Regions from separate parts of the Heliomicrobium gestii genome, predicted to be linked through region 2. Evidence: riboswitches for the same ligand, from Rfam matches in the RefSeq annotation. Region 2 holds a riboswitch; the other holds the start of a gene.
What was found. A riboswitch is a leader RNA that binds a small molecule or an ion and turns the genes downstream of it on or off. The one in region 2 is predicted to bind thiamine pyrophosphate.
Positions count from the first base shown of each region.

Region 1: linked by a shared signal. The riboswitch ahead of thiS (sulfur carrier protein ThiS) and the one ahead of thiC (phosphomethylpyrimidine synthase ThiC) in region 2 are both predicted to bind thiamine pyrophosphate.

Region 1 covers NZ_WXEX01000011.1:103,268-111,272, reverse strand. Annotated here, with positions in the region: gene GTO89_RS13080 (sensor domain-containing diguanylate cyclase) at 1-246, opposite strand, end outside; gene GTO89_RS13075 (ferritin) at 533-1,045, shown strand; gene GTO89_RS13070 (hypothetical protein) at 1,220-1,621, opposite strand; gene thiH (2-iminoacetate synthase ThiH) at 1,953-3,062, opposite strand; gene GTO89_RS13060 (thiazole synthase) at 3,067-3,834, opposite strand; gene thiS (sulfur carrier protein ThiS) at 3,838-4,038, opposite strand; TPP riboswitch at 4,165-4,270, opposite strand; gene GTO89_RS13050 (ATP-binding cassette domain-containing protein) at 4,370-5,347, opposite strand; gene GTO89_RS13045 (ABC transporter permease) at 5,495-6,304, shown strand; gene GTO89_RS13040 (hypothetical protein) at 6,371-6,553, opposite strand; gene GTO89_RS13035 (Ger(x)C family spore germination protein) at 6,550-7,869, opposite strand; gene GTO89_RS17430 (GerAB/ArcD/ProY family transporter) at 7,875-8,005, opposite strand, start outside.
Region 2 covers NZ_WXEX01000007.1:132,321-140,325, forward strand. Annotated here, with positions in the region: gene thiD (bifunctional hydroxymethylpyrimidine kinase/phosphomethylpyrimidine kinase) at 1-719, opposite strand, end outside; gene thiL (thiamine-phosphate kinase) at 755-1,876, opposite strand; gene thiE (thiamine phosphate synthase) at 1,873-2,547, opposite strand; gene thiM (hydroxyethylthiazole kinase) at 2,570-3,421, opposite strand; gene thiC (phosphomethylpyrimidine synthase ThiC) at 3,527-4,837, opposite strand; TPP riboswitch at 4,922-5,040, opposite strand; gene GTO89_RS09935 (HD-GYP domain-containing protein) at 5,292-6,407, shown strand; gene GTO89_RS09940 (KamA family radical SAM protein) at 6,535-8,005, opposite strand, start outside.

The sequences.
Region 1 (8,005 bases), on a different contig from region 2:
ATAGGTGCCCCATAAGAGAAGGCAAGCAACGAGGACGGGACAGACGGTATCGAGAAACAGAAGTCCTGTCGACGTCATGCCCAACTCACGGAGCATGTCCAGGGCATTTCGCGCCGCGTAGAAGGCCCAACTGGCGGCCCAGATGGCGGTAAAGCGTTCTCCATATTTTTTGTAGAGGTATAAGAAAACGCCGCAGAGGAGAAGGGAGCTGAACGTGGAGATGATCATAACCGTCAATAAATCCATCGCGATCACCTTCAACCATATTAATTCTGAATCAGACCGGCGTCTTCTTGCAGGAAAATAAAGGATATGAAGAACAGCGAGATCCAAATAGGGTCAATTTCGTTTCTTTCGTGACGTGCCCCCTCGAATCCTTGTCATTTGCCGTTTTTTTTCAATTAAAAAGCTTGAAATGGTTGCCGCCTCTGCGCAGTTACAGGGGACTGCTGAGGGACCGCGTATGAACAGAGGACATGGGTTAGACTAAGGGTAGACAGCCCCGATACAGCAAGGAGGTATGGGAGATTCCATGTTCTCAAAACAACTTCAGGACGAACTGAATGAACAACTGAAACACGAATTGTTTTCGGCCCACCTCTACCTGGCCATGGCCGCCTACAGCGCCGATCAGGATCTGAACGGCTTTGAAAACTTCTTCAAGGTGCAGGCGGAAGAGGAACGGTTTCACGCCATGAAGTTCTTCGACTTCATCAATGAAATGGGCGGCAGGACAGTGATCAAGGGCCTCGACGAGCCCCACAACGAGTACGGGTCGGTCCTGGACGCCTTCGAAAAGAGCTATGAACATGAGCGCTTCGTGACCAAGCGGATCTACGCCCTGATGGACATGGCCACTGAAGAGCGGGAGCACGCCACGGTCAGCTTTCTCCGCTGGTTCATCGATGAGCAGGTGGAAGAAGAGTCCATGTTTTTGGGCTTGATCAAAAAGCTCCGCTTCGTGCAGAACAACCCAAGCGGCTTGTACATGATCAATGCGGAGTTGGCCAACCGGACCTTCACGCCACCGGCGGGGGAGGCGTAAGGCGCTCCAGCTTGTAGGCTCCGAATGAGGTGATCCACTGGGTGACGGGATGAATCGAAGGGTAGCATGGTGCAACCGATGGTTAAAAGAACCCATGGAGATGCACGGTTTTCGCCGTGTACTCCATGGGTTGTTGGATTTCAATGCCTGCCTGCACAATGGGCTCTATTTTCATTAGCGCCGATTTGCCTTATTCGCTTCCTCATCTGACGGAGACTCCGGCGGCTTTTCCCCATCTCCGCCGTTTTTCTCGACCCCCATCCCGTCGCGGACCTGACGAAAGGATTTGATCATTCCATAGGACACGCCGGATACACAGGCCACATAAACGCCATACTCTGCCCCGTGTTTGAAGTTGCTCCATGATAAAGCTTCTTTCATCCAGAGTCCGTACAGACCTCCCCAGAGAAACCCTGCTCCTAATAGGACAAAGGGGAGGAGCACTTTGAACTTTTCCGACTGCCGTTTCATCATGTACTTGACGAGTTCCACTGTGGTGGTGATCAGGACGAAGAGAACGGTGGAAAGGTACTCCTGGTCGACGATGAATCCCGTTGAAGCGGGCAGTGTTTCCATCGCTTCACCTCCGTGTTCGGGCGTCTTTAAGCAGAGACAAAGAGGGGAGGCAAAAGAATAGCCAACGATCATGCGCGTGCTAAGCGTGGGGTGTAGATAGGGGATGAAAAAGGTAATATATAGTAATCTGTTTTAGTGTAATGCGAAGATGGGGAAAAAGTGCTTGAATCCTTCAAGGATTGCTTGAACTCGGAAATAGGAGAAGCGGGCAAGAAGAAAGGGACACCCTTGTGCAGAGTGTCCCTTTCTTCTTGGTTGAACGGTGATACCCGTTCGCCGATGGTGGATAGCGAATGGTTACTGGCGGACAGAAACAGAGGCCGATGGGTCCTCAAGCCAGCCGGTGCCAATCCTGGTGAACCGGCTGATACCCCTTGGCGATCAGCATCTCGCGCACCGCGTCGACGGATCGCTCGTCAGAGACGCGGAACTGGCCGTCGTCGGCGTTTTCGTCGATGTGACCGCCGACGGCAGTGACAGAACCGGCGGACATGCGGGTGATGCCGAGGGGGAGCAGGTGATCGCGCAGTTCCGCCGGCTCCCGCGTCGACAGGCTGATGCCGGCGCGGGGCATGAAGAGGCGGAAGGCGAGCAGGATCTGGACTAGGTCCTGATCAAAGACGGGTGATTCCGGCTGGTAGGCGCCGGGGCCGGCCTTGATGCGGGGGACGGCGATGCCGATCTCTGCGCCCAGGTATTTGTTTTGAAGGTAACTGGCATGTAGGCCTGTGAAGAAGGCTTCTGAGGGCCAGTGGTTTAAGCCGAGCAGAGCGCCGATGTTGACGGCCCGGAAGCCGGCCTGGCAGCCTCGCTCCGGCGCGTCGAGGCGCCAGCGGTAGTCTTTTTTCGGCCCGGCCGGGTGGAGCCGGTCGTAGACGGCGCGATCATACGTTTCATGGTAGATGGTCAGGCTGTCCACACCGGCTTCGGCCAGACGGCAGTAGGCCGCCACATCCATGGGGTTGACCTCGATCCCGACGGCGGTGAAGTGGTTTCGGACGATCTCCACGGCGTTGATCAGGTAATCGAGGGCGTCCTTGCCCGGCTTTTCGCCGGTGAGCAGGAGGATCTGTCGCAGCCCGGTGGCGGCGATGGCTTCGGCCTCCCCTTCGATCTCCGCCGTTGTCAGTTGCCGCCGCTCGATGTCGTTGCGGTGGTTGAAGTTGCAGTAGACACAGCGGTTGACACAGTAGTTGGCCAGGTAGATGGGCGTGTAGAGTTGGATGACGCGGCCGAAGTGCTGCCGCGTCAGGCGATGGGCTTTTTGAGCCATCGCCTCCAACCGCTCTGCGGCGGCGGGGGATAGAAGGGCCAGGAAGTCATGGGGCGAGAGGTAGTCTTTATTCAAGACGCCATCGACCTGGCGGAGGGAGACGCCCTCCAGAAATCGGGCAAAGTCAAAGCCCTCATAGGCTTCGATCTGTTCATAAAAAGAGTGCATGGGCCTAACTCCTCAAAAAGCCTGTCAGCGGCGAGCTGGCCCGGGCGTACTCGGTGGTTTCGCCCGGCTGGGCCAGGTAGGCGAGACGACCGGCTTCGACAGCCTGGCTGAAGGCGCGCGCCATGACGAGGGGGTTGCCGGCGGTGGCGATGGCTGTGTTGACGAGGCAGGCGGCAGCGCCCATCTCCATGGCTTCGGCGGCTTCGGAGGGCTTGCCGATGCCGGCGTCGACGATGACGGGGACGCGGCACTCCTCGATGAGGATGCGGACGATCTCCTTCGTCTTCAAGCCCCGGTTTGTGCCGATGGGCGCGCCCAGGGGCATGACGGCGGCGGCGCCGGCCCGCTCCAGTTCCTTGGCGGCATAGAGGTCGGGGTGCATGTAGGGAAGGACGACAAAGCCCTCTTCCGCGAGGACGCGGGTCGCTTTGATCGTCTCGTTGTTGTCGGGCAACAGGTATTTGTTGTCGGAGATGACTTCAATCTTCACCCAGTCGCCGCATCCGGCGGCGCGGGCCAGGCGGGCGATGCGGATGGCTTCTTCGGCCGTCCGGGCGCCTGAGGTGTTGGGCAGCAGGACACACTCCTTGGGGATGCAGCGAAGGATGTTGTCGCCGTCGCCGGAGAGGCTGACGCGCCGCAGGGCGACGGTGACGATCTCCACACCCGTCTGGGCGACGATGTCGCCGATGATGCTTTCGTCGGCAAACTTGCCGCTGCCGATGAACAGGCGGCTCTTCAGTTCCCGGCCGCCGATGACCAGTCGATCCATGGTTCAACCTCCTCCTACGAATGACAGGATTTCCAGGGTGTCGCCGTCGCTGATGCAGGTGTCGGGCCAGCGATCCCGGTGCAGGATCTGGCCGTTGTGCTCGATGACGACGACGGCAGGGTTCAGTTTGCGCTCGGCCAGAAAGGCGAGCAAGGGGGTGACGCCCGGCAATTCCACCGGGGCGCCGTTGACAGTAGCGCGCATGGAGGCACTCCTTTCCGCAATGACAGCGGGTTGACGTAAAGGGTAACGCTGAAGGGCAAACGCTGAAGAAGGGGAAAAACAAAAGGGCTTGCCGCAAAGGGCAAGCCGTTCAGAAAGCGAAAAAATGGGCGCTTCCGATTGCTTCCCTCCGCTGGTATGACCCAGGTCAGGTTCAAAGGGTTGAGAAGGGACCTTCTCTCTCAGCCGTGCGACGGCACCCCTAGCAAGGTGTGGATTGTGAAATTGTTGTGCAGTGAATTCGATGGTGACGACATAGATTATACGCCGAAAAACCGGCAGGAGCAAGCGGGTTTTAGAAGGTTTTTCCTTTCTATCGTCTCCTCCTCAACCTCCTCTGCCGAAACCGCTCCCCATCGCTCAAAAGATCATCCCGTATCCCGCGCCCTGTCAGGGATAAAAAGACATCATCCAAGGTGGGCTCATGGAGGCGGATCGCCTTCACCTGGTTGGGAAATGCGCTGAGAAAGCGCGGGATGAAAGCGTCGCCCTGTTCCACCTGAAAACTCAACGTATCGTCCGAAAGCACCGCTTCCATACCGAAGCGGTTTTTCAATTCCTCCGCCATAAATTCATTGTCGTCAGCGGTCAGCGTGATCCGGTCGCCGCCGACGGTCGTTTTCTTCAGATTTGTCGGCGTATCGAGGGCGATGATCCGGCCATGGTCGATGACGGCGATGCGGTCGCAGTGCTCCGCCTCATCCATGTAGTGGGTCGTCAGGAAGATGCAGAGCCCTAGGCTGTGTCGAAGGTGCAGGATATGTTCCCAGATGGCGGTGCGGGTCTGGGGATCAAGGCCGATGGTCGGCTCGTCTAAGAACAACACCTTTGGGTAGTGGAGGAGGCCCCGGGCGATCTCCAACCGGCGTTTCATCCCGCCGGAGTATTTCTTCACCAGATCCTTTTTACGGTCGGTCAGTTGAACCATTTCCAGAACGGCATCCATCCGCTCCTGCAAGAGACGCCGGGGCACGTTGTACAGCATCCCGTGAAAGTAGAGGTTTTCCATGGCCGTTAGGCGGTCATCGAGGGAAAAATCCTGAAAGACCAGACCGATCGACTGACGCACCTTCAAGGGATCCTTTTCCACGTCAAAGCCGTTCAAGACGGCCCGGCCTGAGGTGATCGAGAGCAAGGTGCAGAGGATCTTGATGGTCGTCGACTTGCCGGCGCCGTTGGGGCCGAGAAACCCGAAAATCTCGCCAGGCTTCACCGCGAAGGAGATGTCGTTGACAGCGGGAAAATCGTTGTACCGTTTGACTAAGTGTTCGACAGTGATAATATTATCCATAACACATGCCCCTTCGGTCATCCTGCCCTTTTCGGCGCGTTCATTATTACTGTGCTAATCCTATACTAACGAAAAGCGGCTGGAAGGGCAATCGAAGGAAAGGGCGGTTTCACCGGCAGAAGCGGAAATGAAATCAGAAGGTCATCAATGCAGAAGAGGGTGTCATCATTGGAAAATGTGCTGAAGACGATCTATGTCATCTGGTACCGCGAACTGATCCGGTTCATCCGCGAAAAAAGCCAGTGGGCCGGCATGATCCTCCAACCCACCTTTTATCTCACCTTTGTCGGCACGGGCATCGCCGCATCGATGCGATTTCGCGTCACCCCAGGCGCTGACGATGTGAACTACATGACCTTCATCTACCCCGGCATTATCGCCATGTCGGTCCTATTTACATCCATGTCCTCAGGCATCTCGATCATCTGGGACCGTGAGTTTGGCTTCTTAAAAGAGATCCTCGTCGCGCCGGTTCCCCGCTGGGCCATCTCCGTCGGCAAGGCCCTCGGCATCGGGACCATCGTCTGCTTCCAGGGCCTCGTCCTTTTGTGCCTCTCGCCGCTGGCCGGCGTGCCCATCACCATCGGCACGGCGCTGCTCGTCTTGCCCCTTTGCGCCCTGATCGGCTTTGCCATCGGGCTCTTGGGGATCTCCATCGCCGGACGGATGGAGTCGATGCAGGGATTTCAATTGATCTCCAACTTCCTGACGATGCCCATGTTTTTCTTGAGCGGCGCCATGTATCCCATGCAGAGCGCCCCCCTGTGGTTGCAGTGGCTCATGCGCGTCGACCCGCTCACCTATGGCGTCGACGCGCTCAGAAACGTCATCTACCGGGGCATCCCCGAGGCGGCGGTGATGCTTCACCACAGCCTTGCCGTCGATGTGGCGGCCTTGGGCGCCTTTGCCTTCGTGACGGCGCTCACCGGAATGACGGCTTTCAACCGGCAGGGATAAAACGAGGCGGCACAGCAGGCGGCGCAATTCCCCCGTGTCCAGTCTAGCCGTCGCGGTCCAGGCCGCTCAGTCTCGCATCGCCCGCATCCATATATAGACGAGGGGCGCCAGGAAGGCGACGGCGGCCAGCAGATAGCTGGACCAGGCGGCGCCGGTATAGCCGCGCTGCTGGAGCCAACGGCCGTAATTGACCGTATAGATGCAGATGGCGATCACGATCAGCATGCCGAATGCTTGGCTTTTGGTCATCGTACCAGATGCTCCTCTTGTTTGAGTGGTTCGTCCGGCTGAACCTGATAGCCGGGACGGCGCACATGGACGTGGATGTCCGCGATGAATTCAGCGTCGCGAAACCATTCACGCCAGGGGATGTTCCAGTACTCCCCAGTGGTCAGGGTGCGCATGCGCAGCGTGCGGACGAATTGAAAGGGATCGGCCGGGATCTTCTGCATCCGCTTGACCAGTCGAATAGCCTGGCTGTTCAGTTCTCGATTGATGAACGCCTCCATATCACGAAACCCTTCCGGTGTCGCGTAGGGCTTACGGCTGCTGATTTCCACGATGGTTCCATCCAGTTCAACTTTCACTTCGATGCGTATGGGGTGGACGGAATCGTCGACAGTGACCCGGAGAGGATCGCCGTGATTCAGCCGCATGGAAACGTATTTGCCTGGTTGATGGGGATCGGGGAACGTCCAAAGGCCGGTGTTGTATCTCCCGATCAGCATCGACCAGATGCGATTTTCTGCGCCATCCATATACGTAACCAGTTTCCCGCCAATAAAAACAGCCGAACCGATGTATTCCAGGGGGTTGCCGCCGGAACGGTGCAAATGGCCGGCAGATGTTTCCGGTTCAACGCCTGGCGTTTCCGTGCCATCCTTTCTGAACTCCGGCGTAGGCCGCGGCTTCACTTTAGAGTCCGGCTTTTCCTTAAGAATCTGATCATTGAGCGCAAAGACCGAGATGACCGTGTCCACATGGTATTCTTCAATCGTCCGGTTGATATCGAGCAGGCGGGTGACGGGGGCGTAATCGGTTCGTTCTTCTGAAGTGGCGATGCTCTCCAGGTAGCGCGCTACGTTTGTTTCCAGCACAGGCGTCGTATTCATGAAAATATCCCGGACGGCCACGTCTTTGACGATAAAGACGAAGAGCGCCCGCCGAAACTCGCGGTAACGGTTAAACACGTCAAGATAGGGCACGATTCCGTGCTGTGCGATCTTTTCGCCCAGCAGGACGGTCCGGCAGTGCATGTAAGACACCTGACGTTCGACTTGACTGTCGAGGTGGGACATGGCTTCCGGTATGGTTCGACCGGTGGCGGTGATCACCTTGGAGACTTCAGCAGGCGATGATACGCCGCCGCGCCCCGCTTGTGCCGTCAAGGATGAAGGGATGGAGATGCGGACAGTCAGTTCGATCTCCTCCTGGGGCCCCAAGTCGACGCCCATGGAGAGAACGAAGGCGTACTGATCCAGTTCCCGTTTGTCCCAGCAACCGGGCAGGATGAGGCCGCAGAGGAGGATAGCGATCACAACCGGCAGTCGTTTCTTTTTCGGCATGTTGCTCAGGGTGTCGATGGCGTCCTCCCCCTTGGGGCGGCGCTTTTTTTTTGCGCCTGCCAGTAGCTTGCGACCAGCAACAGCGAGAGAAAGGCGACAAAAGGGACGGTGGAGGCGTAGCGAAGAATCCCCCATT
Region 2 (8,005 bases):
TTCGTAGCCGCTTCCGGCACAGAAAAACCGTGGGCGAGGCCGGCAGCCAGCGCCGATGCCAGGGTGCAGCCGGTGCCATGCAGATCGGCGCCCGGCGTCCGTTTTCCCCAGATCCAGTGTCGCTCCTCCCGGCTGATCAACAGATCGACGATCCGGTCATCCGCCAGTTCAGGCAGGTGACCGCCCTTAAGCAACACCCATGTCGGCCCATACTGAAGCAGCCCTTCCGCCGCCGCCGCCATGTCCTCTATGCCGCGAATGGGCATGCCCGAAAGTGCCTCCGCTTCCGGCACGTTCGGGGTCAGCACGGTGGTGATGGGCAGCAGATCGTCCCGGAAAGCCTCCAGCCCGCCACCGACCAACAGATTGACACCGGTGCCGGAACTGAGAACCGGATCGACGACCAGGGCGGGCGCGGCGCCTTCCCGGACATAGTCGCCCCACAGGCGCCCGAGCCCGCTGATCACGGCGGGCTGCTGCAGCATGCCTGTCTTGACCACGGCCGGTCGGAGATCCCACAGGACATCGCGGATCTGTTCGAGCACCCATTGGGCAGGCAACGGGAAAAGACCCAGCACGCCGGCGCTCGTCTGGCGCGTCAGCGCCGTGACGGCAGCGCCGCCGTAGACGCCAAACTGCGCCAAGACCTTGAGATCCGCCTGAATACCGGCGCCACCGCTCGGATCGGAGCCGGCGATCGTCAACACCTTGGGCAACATGATGCTCGCTCCTGTTCACTAGCCCGGTATACAGGCTATCGAAAATGATTGTACCCTTTCGCCGCCAACGGAACGACGTTCCTGTCCGTTTCGGGAGGATAGACGGCCATGATCCCCTCGGCCTGTTCGGTCAGTCGACCGATCACCGTCACATCGGTTCCCGCGTCTTGGCGCACTTGCGCGATCAGTCCGGGAACCTGCTCCGGCGGCGCAGTAAAGATCAACTCGTAATCCTCGCCGCCGGTGAGCGCCCATGCCAACAGGTCTTGCCCGGTCGCTTCGGCCAGTCGCCGCGTCGCCGGGTGGATCGGCAACGCCGCCACATCGATTCGCGCGCCACAGACCGAGTTCCGGCAAAGGTGGTGGACCTCGCTGCTCACGCCGTCGCTCACATCCATCATCGCCGTCACCCCGCCATGCTCGACGAGGGCCATCGCTTCTGCCACCCGAGGCGTCGGATCAAGGTGCCTCGACAGCAGGAGCTTCCGGTCGGCTTCACTGACCGCCGCCATACCGGTTCCCGCTTTCTCCCTTCCCGCAGAAAGCAGCAGATGCAGCCCCGCCGCCGAGTCGCCGACAGAACCGGTCACGAGTATCAAGTCCCCCGGCGCTCCTCCCCCTCGACCGATGGGCCCTTTAACCGCCAATCCGAGCAGGGTGACGTTGAGCACCCACTTGTCGGAGCGAACCGTATCGCCACCAGCCAAGACGACGCCGTAACGAGCAGCCACCTCTCCCATGCCGGCGTAGACCTCTTCCACGTCCTCCACAGCCGCGCCGGCGGGAACGCCGATGGAGAGAAAGGCCCACGCCGGAATCCCCCCCATGGCGGCGATATCGCTGATGTTGACGGTCAGGGCCTTACGGCCGAGCAGACGCCGCCGCTCCGGCGACCAGAGGAAGTGGACGCCCTCGACAAGCATGTCTGTCGTGACCAAAAGGGACTTCCCCGCGAGCCCGTCGATCACGGCCGCGTCGTCGCCGATCCCCCAGCGCAATCGGGGGGATGCTATTGCCGACGTGAGACACCCAAGCCCCCCGCCCCGGCTGTCATCCGGCGAACCGGCAGCGGCAGACTGCCAGGCCCGGGCCAACCGTTCGATCAAGCCAAACTCGCCAACCGACGCCAGAGGGGTGCCCTCTTTTTGCCTGTTCACTGGCTCGCCTCCGTGCTCCCCGTCCGGGCCACTTCCGCGGCAATCCCTCGTGCCGCCTGTTCCGGATCGCCGGCGCTCATGATCGCCGAAACAACAGCCACACCGCGACCGCCTGCCGCCACCACCGCAGCGGCGTTGCCAGCATGAAGGCCGCCAATGCCGACAACAGGGATGGAGATTGCCCGGCAAATCGCAGCCAATCCCTCCAGGCCGATCCCCGGCGCCTCTGCTTTCGTCGGCGTCGTAAACACGGCGCTGGCGCCGACGTAGTCCGCTCCGGCCTGTTCGGCGGCGATGGCTTCTTCCACCGATGACGCTGAAATGCCGATGCAGACATCAGCCCCGAGGATTCGCCGGGCCATCGCCAAGGGCATGTCCTCCTGCCCGAGGTGGACCGCCGGGGCGTTGACCGCCATCGCCACATCGATCCGATCATTGACGACGAAAAGAGCGCCGTAACGGCGGCACAGATCATGGATCGCCTGCGCCTCTTCGACCATTTGCCCCGTTCCGGCCGCCTTTTCCCGGTACTGAACGATGTTCACCCCGCCACGCAGCGCCGCCTCGACCGTATGGAAAAAGGACCGGCCGCCACAGGCGCGCCGGTCTGTCACCAGATAAATCCACGGGACATCCCTATGAAAAACCGACCCTCCGGCTTGTTCCGGCACGGGCTCGTCCCTCCATCTCTTTCTATTCAACCATGCCAATGGCTTCAACCCGAGCCAGTTGCGCCGCCCGCTCCCCAGCGAGCCGGTATACAGCGTCAAAAAAGGCCGTTTTGAAGGTCATCGGCCCCCGTGGCGCCGGCCAGGTCGGCCCGGCCTCCTCGAGAGACGACCGTCCGGCAGCGATCTCTCCGGCTGCGCCGTAGAAGGCCAGTGCGGCCGTCGCCGCTACAAGGGGATCTTTTTCGACGGCGCAGAAGCAACCTGTCACCGATGAAGCCATGCAGCCGGTTCCCGTCAGGCGGGCCATCCAGGCGTCGCCGTTTTCGATCTTCATCGTCTGTCGTCCATCCGAAACGTAATCGACGACACCGGTCACCGCGGCCACGACGCCGAAGCGCCGAGCTAACGCCCGAGCGGCGGCGCAGGCATCGCCGCTCACCGCATCGACGCCCTTCACTTCCCCATCCAATCCGGCCAATACCGCCGCTTCCGCCGCATTGGCTCGGATGACGGATACCTTAACCGCTTCCAGGATGCGCCGGCACGATTCGGTGCGCAGCCCTGTCGCGCCGGCCCCCACCGGGTCGAGGATGACCGGCACACTGGCCTGATTGGCTGCCTTGCCGGCGATCATCATCGATTCAATCCAGGGGAGGGTCAATGTGCCCACGTTGAGGACGAGCGCGCCGGCAATGGCGGCCATCTCGGCCACCTCTTCCGGCGCATGGGCCATCACCGGCGAAGCCCCCGTCGCCAACACCATATTCGCGCAGTCATTCATCGTCACGTAGTTCGTCAAGTGGTGGATGAGCGGGCGTCTCTCCCGCATGATCGCCAGTTTTTCGGCGAGGCAACTCCCAACCCAGTCCCTCATCGCGATTCCTCCTCTGGAACGATTCCCCCATGGCGACAGGACACCCTGAAGAAGCGCTCTCCCCCCTGCAGTGTGACCCTTTTTCACTGACCCCTGCAGGAACGGTTAGCAGGAGCCTGCCGGTCTGCCCAGATAATCGCTGACGATGCGCATGGCGCAGTAGGGACCACACATGGAACAGCCGGTCTTATCACGCGTATGGGGATGTTTGTCAAAGGCCGTCGGATCCATCGACAAGCGGCGCTGTTCGCCCCAGTCAAGATCCTTGCGGGCCTTGCCCATGGCTTTGTCCCAATCCATGGCGCCCTTGATCCCCTTCGCCAGGTCAGCGGCATGACCGGCGATGCGGGAGGCGATGACGCCCTGGCGGACATCCTGCTCAGTCGGGAGACTCAGGTGTTCCGCCGGGGTCACATAGCAGAGGAAGTCGGCGCCGGCCGCCGCAGCGATGGCCCCGCCGATGGCCGAGGTGATGTGATCATACCCCGGCGCCACGTCGGTGACCAGGGGGCCGAGCACATAGAAGGGCGCCTCTTCACAGAGCCGTTTCTGCAGTTTAATGTTCATCTCCACCTGATCCATGGGCACGTGACCGGGGCCCTCGACGATCACCTGCACACCGGCGGCGCGGCAGCGCTGGACCAGTTCGCCGAGAACCATCAGTTCCTGCACCTGGCCCCGGTCCGTGGCGTCGGCGATGCAGCCGGGCCGCAGCGCGTCGCCAAGGCTCAGGGTGATGTCATACTCCTTGGCGATCTCCAGGATGCGATCAAACTGGGAGTAGAAGGGGTTTTGACGCTGGTGATGAATCATCCAGCCCGTCAAGAAGGAGCCCCCGCGGGAGACGATATCAGTGATGCGCGGGTGCTTGCGCAGCCGTTCCAACGCCTCCATCGTCAGCCCGCAATGAATGGTCATGAAATCGACGCCATCTTCAGCCTGCTTTTGAACAGCCCGCAGGATATCCTCTTCTGTCATGTTGATGATGGCGCCCTTCAATTCCTGGGCCTCCACTGTCGCCTGGTAGATGGGCACCGTGCCGAAGGCGATGGGGCAATCAGCGATCAGCGCACGGCGCACGCCATCGATATCGGGGCCGGTGCTCAGGTCCATGACGGCGTCGGCGCCGCACTCGATGCTGATGTCGAGCTTGCGTTTTTCAAATTCGATGCCCGACGTTCCCTTTGACGTGCCGATATTGGCGTTAACCTTCGTTCGCAGGCCCCGGCCCACGCCGCAATAGGAAGCGCGAGGACGGCGATTGTTGGCCGGAATGACGATCCGCCCGGCGGCGATCTCCGCCATCAAGGCTTCCGGCTGCCACCCTTCCGACTCGGCCACCTGGACCATCTCCGGTGTAACTTCCCCTCGCAGAGCCTTTTCCATCTGAGTCCCATAGATTCTGCCTAACTGCATGACGATACTCCTCCTCATTTGATTCTGCCCTGCACGGATAAAGAAATCCCTTCCCGAATGCAGGAAGGGAATACGCGCGCCAAAAACTCGCGTTATCCGCTTTCCTCCGCTGGCATTCCTCCAGATCAGGTGCAAAGGGTCGACACCGCTGTCGCCGGCGCCCTCTCAGCCCGGGCATCGTCCGGGCTCCCCTAGCGGTAAACCTTATGAAGTTACCGATTGCCTGCTGCTGGTTCTATTCGACAAGAATAGAAATATCCCTTCTCCAATAAACGGGCAGGATTTTTGTCTCTTGAAGGCGAATTATTTATAACTGATTTATGGCCCAATCGCTTCAATTTTCTTGCCTCTTTTTCTCGGCTTTTTCAGGTCTTTATCCGAGCCTTTCTCTAGGCTTGCATGGAGGCCTGTCGTCCGTTGCGCACCAATGCCACTAGCAAAGGGGGCGGCCCGGTTGAGAAAAGTATCCATCGAATCCGTTGAGCCGGGCATGATCCTGGCGCGCAGCATCTACAGCGCTGACGGAAGGACCCTGCTTGGCGCCGGCATCACTCTTTCCACCCCCTTCATCCGGCGGCTGAAAGAGTTGGGTGTACCGGCAGTCCTGATCAAGGATCAGGTGATCGGTGATCTAACCGTCCCCGACGTGCTCAGCGAGCAGGTGCGGCTCGCCGCCGTGCAGACGATCCGTCACTCCTTCGCTCGCGTCCAATTGCACGCCGATAAAGGCTTAGAGCCGATGGCTGTCAAGACAGCCACCTCTGACATCATTGACGAGGTGCTGCGCAACCGTCATGTCATGTACCACGTGGCTGACATTCGCACCTTTGACGATTACACCTTCGGCCATTCTGTCAACGTCTGTGTGCTGTCCGTATTGACGGGCATCGCCATGGGATATAACGAACTCGAACTGTACGACCTGGCTTGCGGCGCTATCCTCCATGACATCGGCAAAATGCTGATCCCCTTGGAGGTCCTGAACAAACCCGGACGGCTGACGCCGGAGGAATACGCTGAAATCCGCCGCCACTGCGACTACGGCTTTGAGATCATCCGTCACCAATGCGAGTTCTCCCTGGCGGCCGCCCATGTGGCCTACCAACATCAGGAACGCTTCGATGGCTCGGGATACCCCCGCCAGCTCAAAGGGGAAGAGATCCACGAATACGCCCGCATCGTCGCCATCGCCGATATGTACGACGCCCTAGTGGCCGATCGAGTCTACCGCAAGGGCTACCTCCCCTACCAGGCCCACGAGATCATCCTGGCGGCCAGTTGCCGTGAACTGGACCCGAACATATCTCAGATCTTTTTGCAGAATATCGCCATCTACCCGATCGGAAGCACAGTGCAACTGAACACGGGAGACATCGGCGTCGTCGTCGACGTGAACAAGGCCTTTCAGAGTCGGCCTGTCGTGCGCCTCCTCTACGACGCTGACGGCGCCCCCCTGAAGCGGCCCTACGAGTTGGACCTGACCCGGCATCTGACCGTTTTTGTCGACAAGGTGCTCTTCGAGGAGCATGTGAAGGAATTGACCACCCCTCACTACCAGGAAGCAAAATAGGAAAAATCCTTTTAAGCAAAGAAAGATGGCGTGCAAACGGGCTCCCCCGTTTGCACGCCATTTCCTGTGTCCAAGTGACTTTCAACGCCACCCCTGAACATCCCCGATCAGATGGTTCCAATTCGGATCAATAATAATGCCAAATGCTCCGGTATGCCTGCGGATCCTCGCCCCGCTGTTCCATCTCCTGCAAAAAATCCAGGATAGCCACGTCGGTAAACAAAAACGGTTGGGGATCCGACGGCATATCCCAGGGGTAGAATTCGTAGATCCGCCGGCCCTGGCGGTCGACCATGATCACCTCGTGATCCTGACCGGCGCGCAGGTAGTTTTTCCCGAGGCGAGGGATGTTGAAGACAGCTTCATCAGATCGCGCAAGGCCGGGCAGCAGCCGCGCTTCCTCGGCCTGCTCCTGGAGCAGGCGGGCGATGGGCGCCCGGTAGGCGCGCGTCTCCTCTTTGCCCTTGGTGTTGAAGGTGTAGTAGGGATCGACGCCGACCAGGCGCAACAAACGGCGCAGCGCCGCCATCTCGAAGCGCCGGGCGTTTTCCAGTGTAAAGACAGCCTGATTGTAAAGGGGCAACCCCCGCTGGCGCAAGCGCTGGAAGGCCTCAGCCGCCTCAGGCGTCACCTCATAGGGGTGTTCAACATGGGTCATGACGACCACTTCCCGCCGCCCGGGCAGCCGGTACGATGCCAGCAGGTCGGCAAAGGCGTCGGTGATGCGCATCGGCAGGACGACAGGCGTCCGGGTGCCGATGCGGATGCGCCGGATATGGCGGAAGGCGCTGACGGCGTCGAGCAGCCTCTTGAGCGCGCCATCGGACATGATGCCGGGATCGCCGCCGGTGATCAGCACCTCTTCCACTTCGGGATGCTGGCGGAACCAGGCCAGGGCTTTGTTCATCTTGTCTTCACTGGCCGCCGCCTTCGGCGAGAGGACGTCATCGATCTCCCAGTTGCGCTGGCAATAGACACAGATCTGGGCGCAAGTGTTGAAAGGCTTCAAGATGGCGATCATGGGGTAGCGACGGGTCACCAGCCGTTCCGGCGATGTGTCCCGCTCGCCCATATAATCAAATCTCTTGGCGGCATCCCCTCTCCCCGCCGCCATCGCTTCCACATAGTCCGCCGGCGGAATCACCTGGGCGCGAACGGCATGGTCAAAGCGCCGGTGGGGCTCGCGATCCATCAGCATGACATAATAGGGTGTCACCCCGAAGGCGATCCCTTCGGCGCACGCCTTGTCAATGGCCGCCCGCTCCTCGCCAGAGAGTTCGACCAGTTCCTGCATCTGACCGGCGTCACGGATCACATGGCGGCATTGCCAGCGCCAGTCGTTCCATTCTTCCCGCGTAGCCCCAAAATGGTCCAAAATCCGCTGGCGGTTGGCTTTCCGCTGTTGGATCACCCCATCGATCAGACCGTGAGCAAACCCTTCGACCTGCTCCTGCACGGCTTGGCCCAATTGGCTCAGGCGCATATCCCGTCCCGGCGCTGCAGACGGGTGTGACTCATACAGCCCTGTCTTTTCTTTCATCGCCAGGAAGAGATGGCGCATCTCCTCCACAAAGGCCGCAGAGGTGGAGACCGGTTCC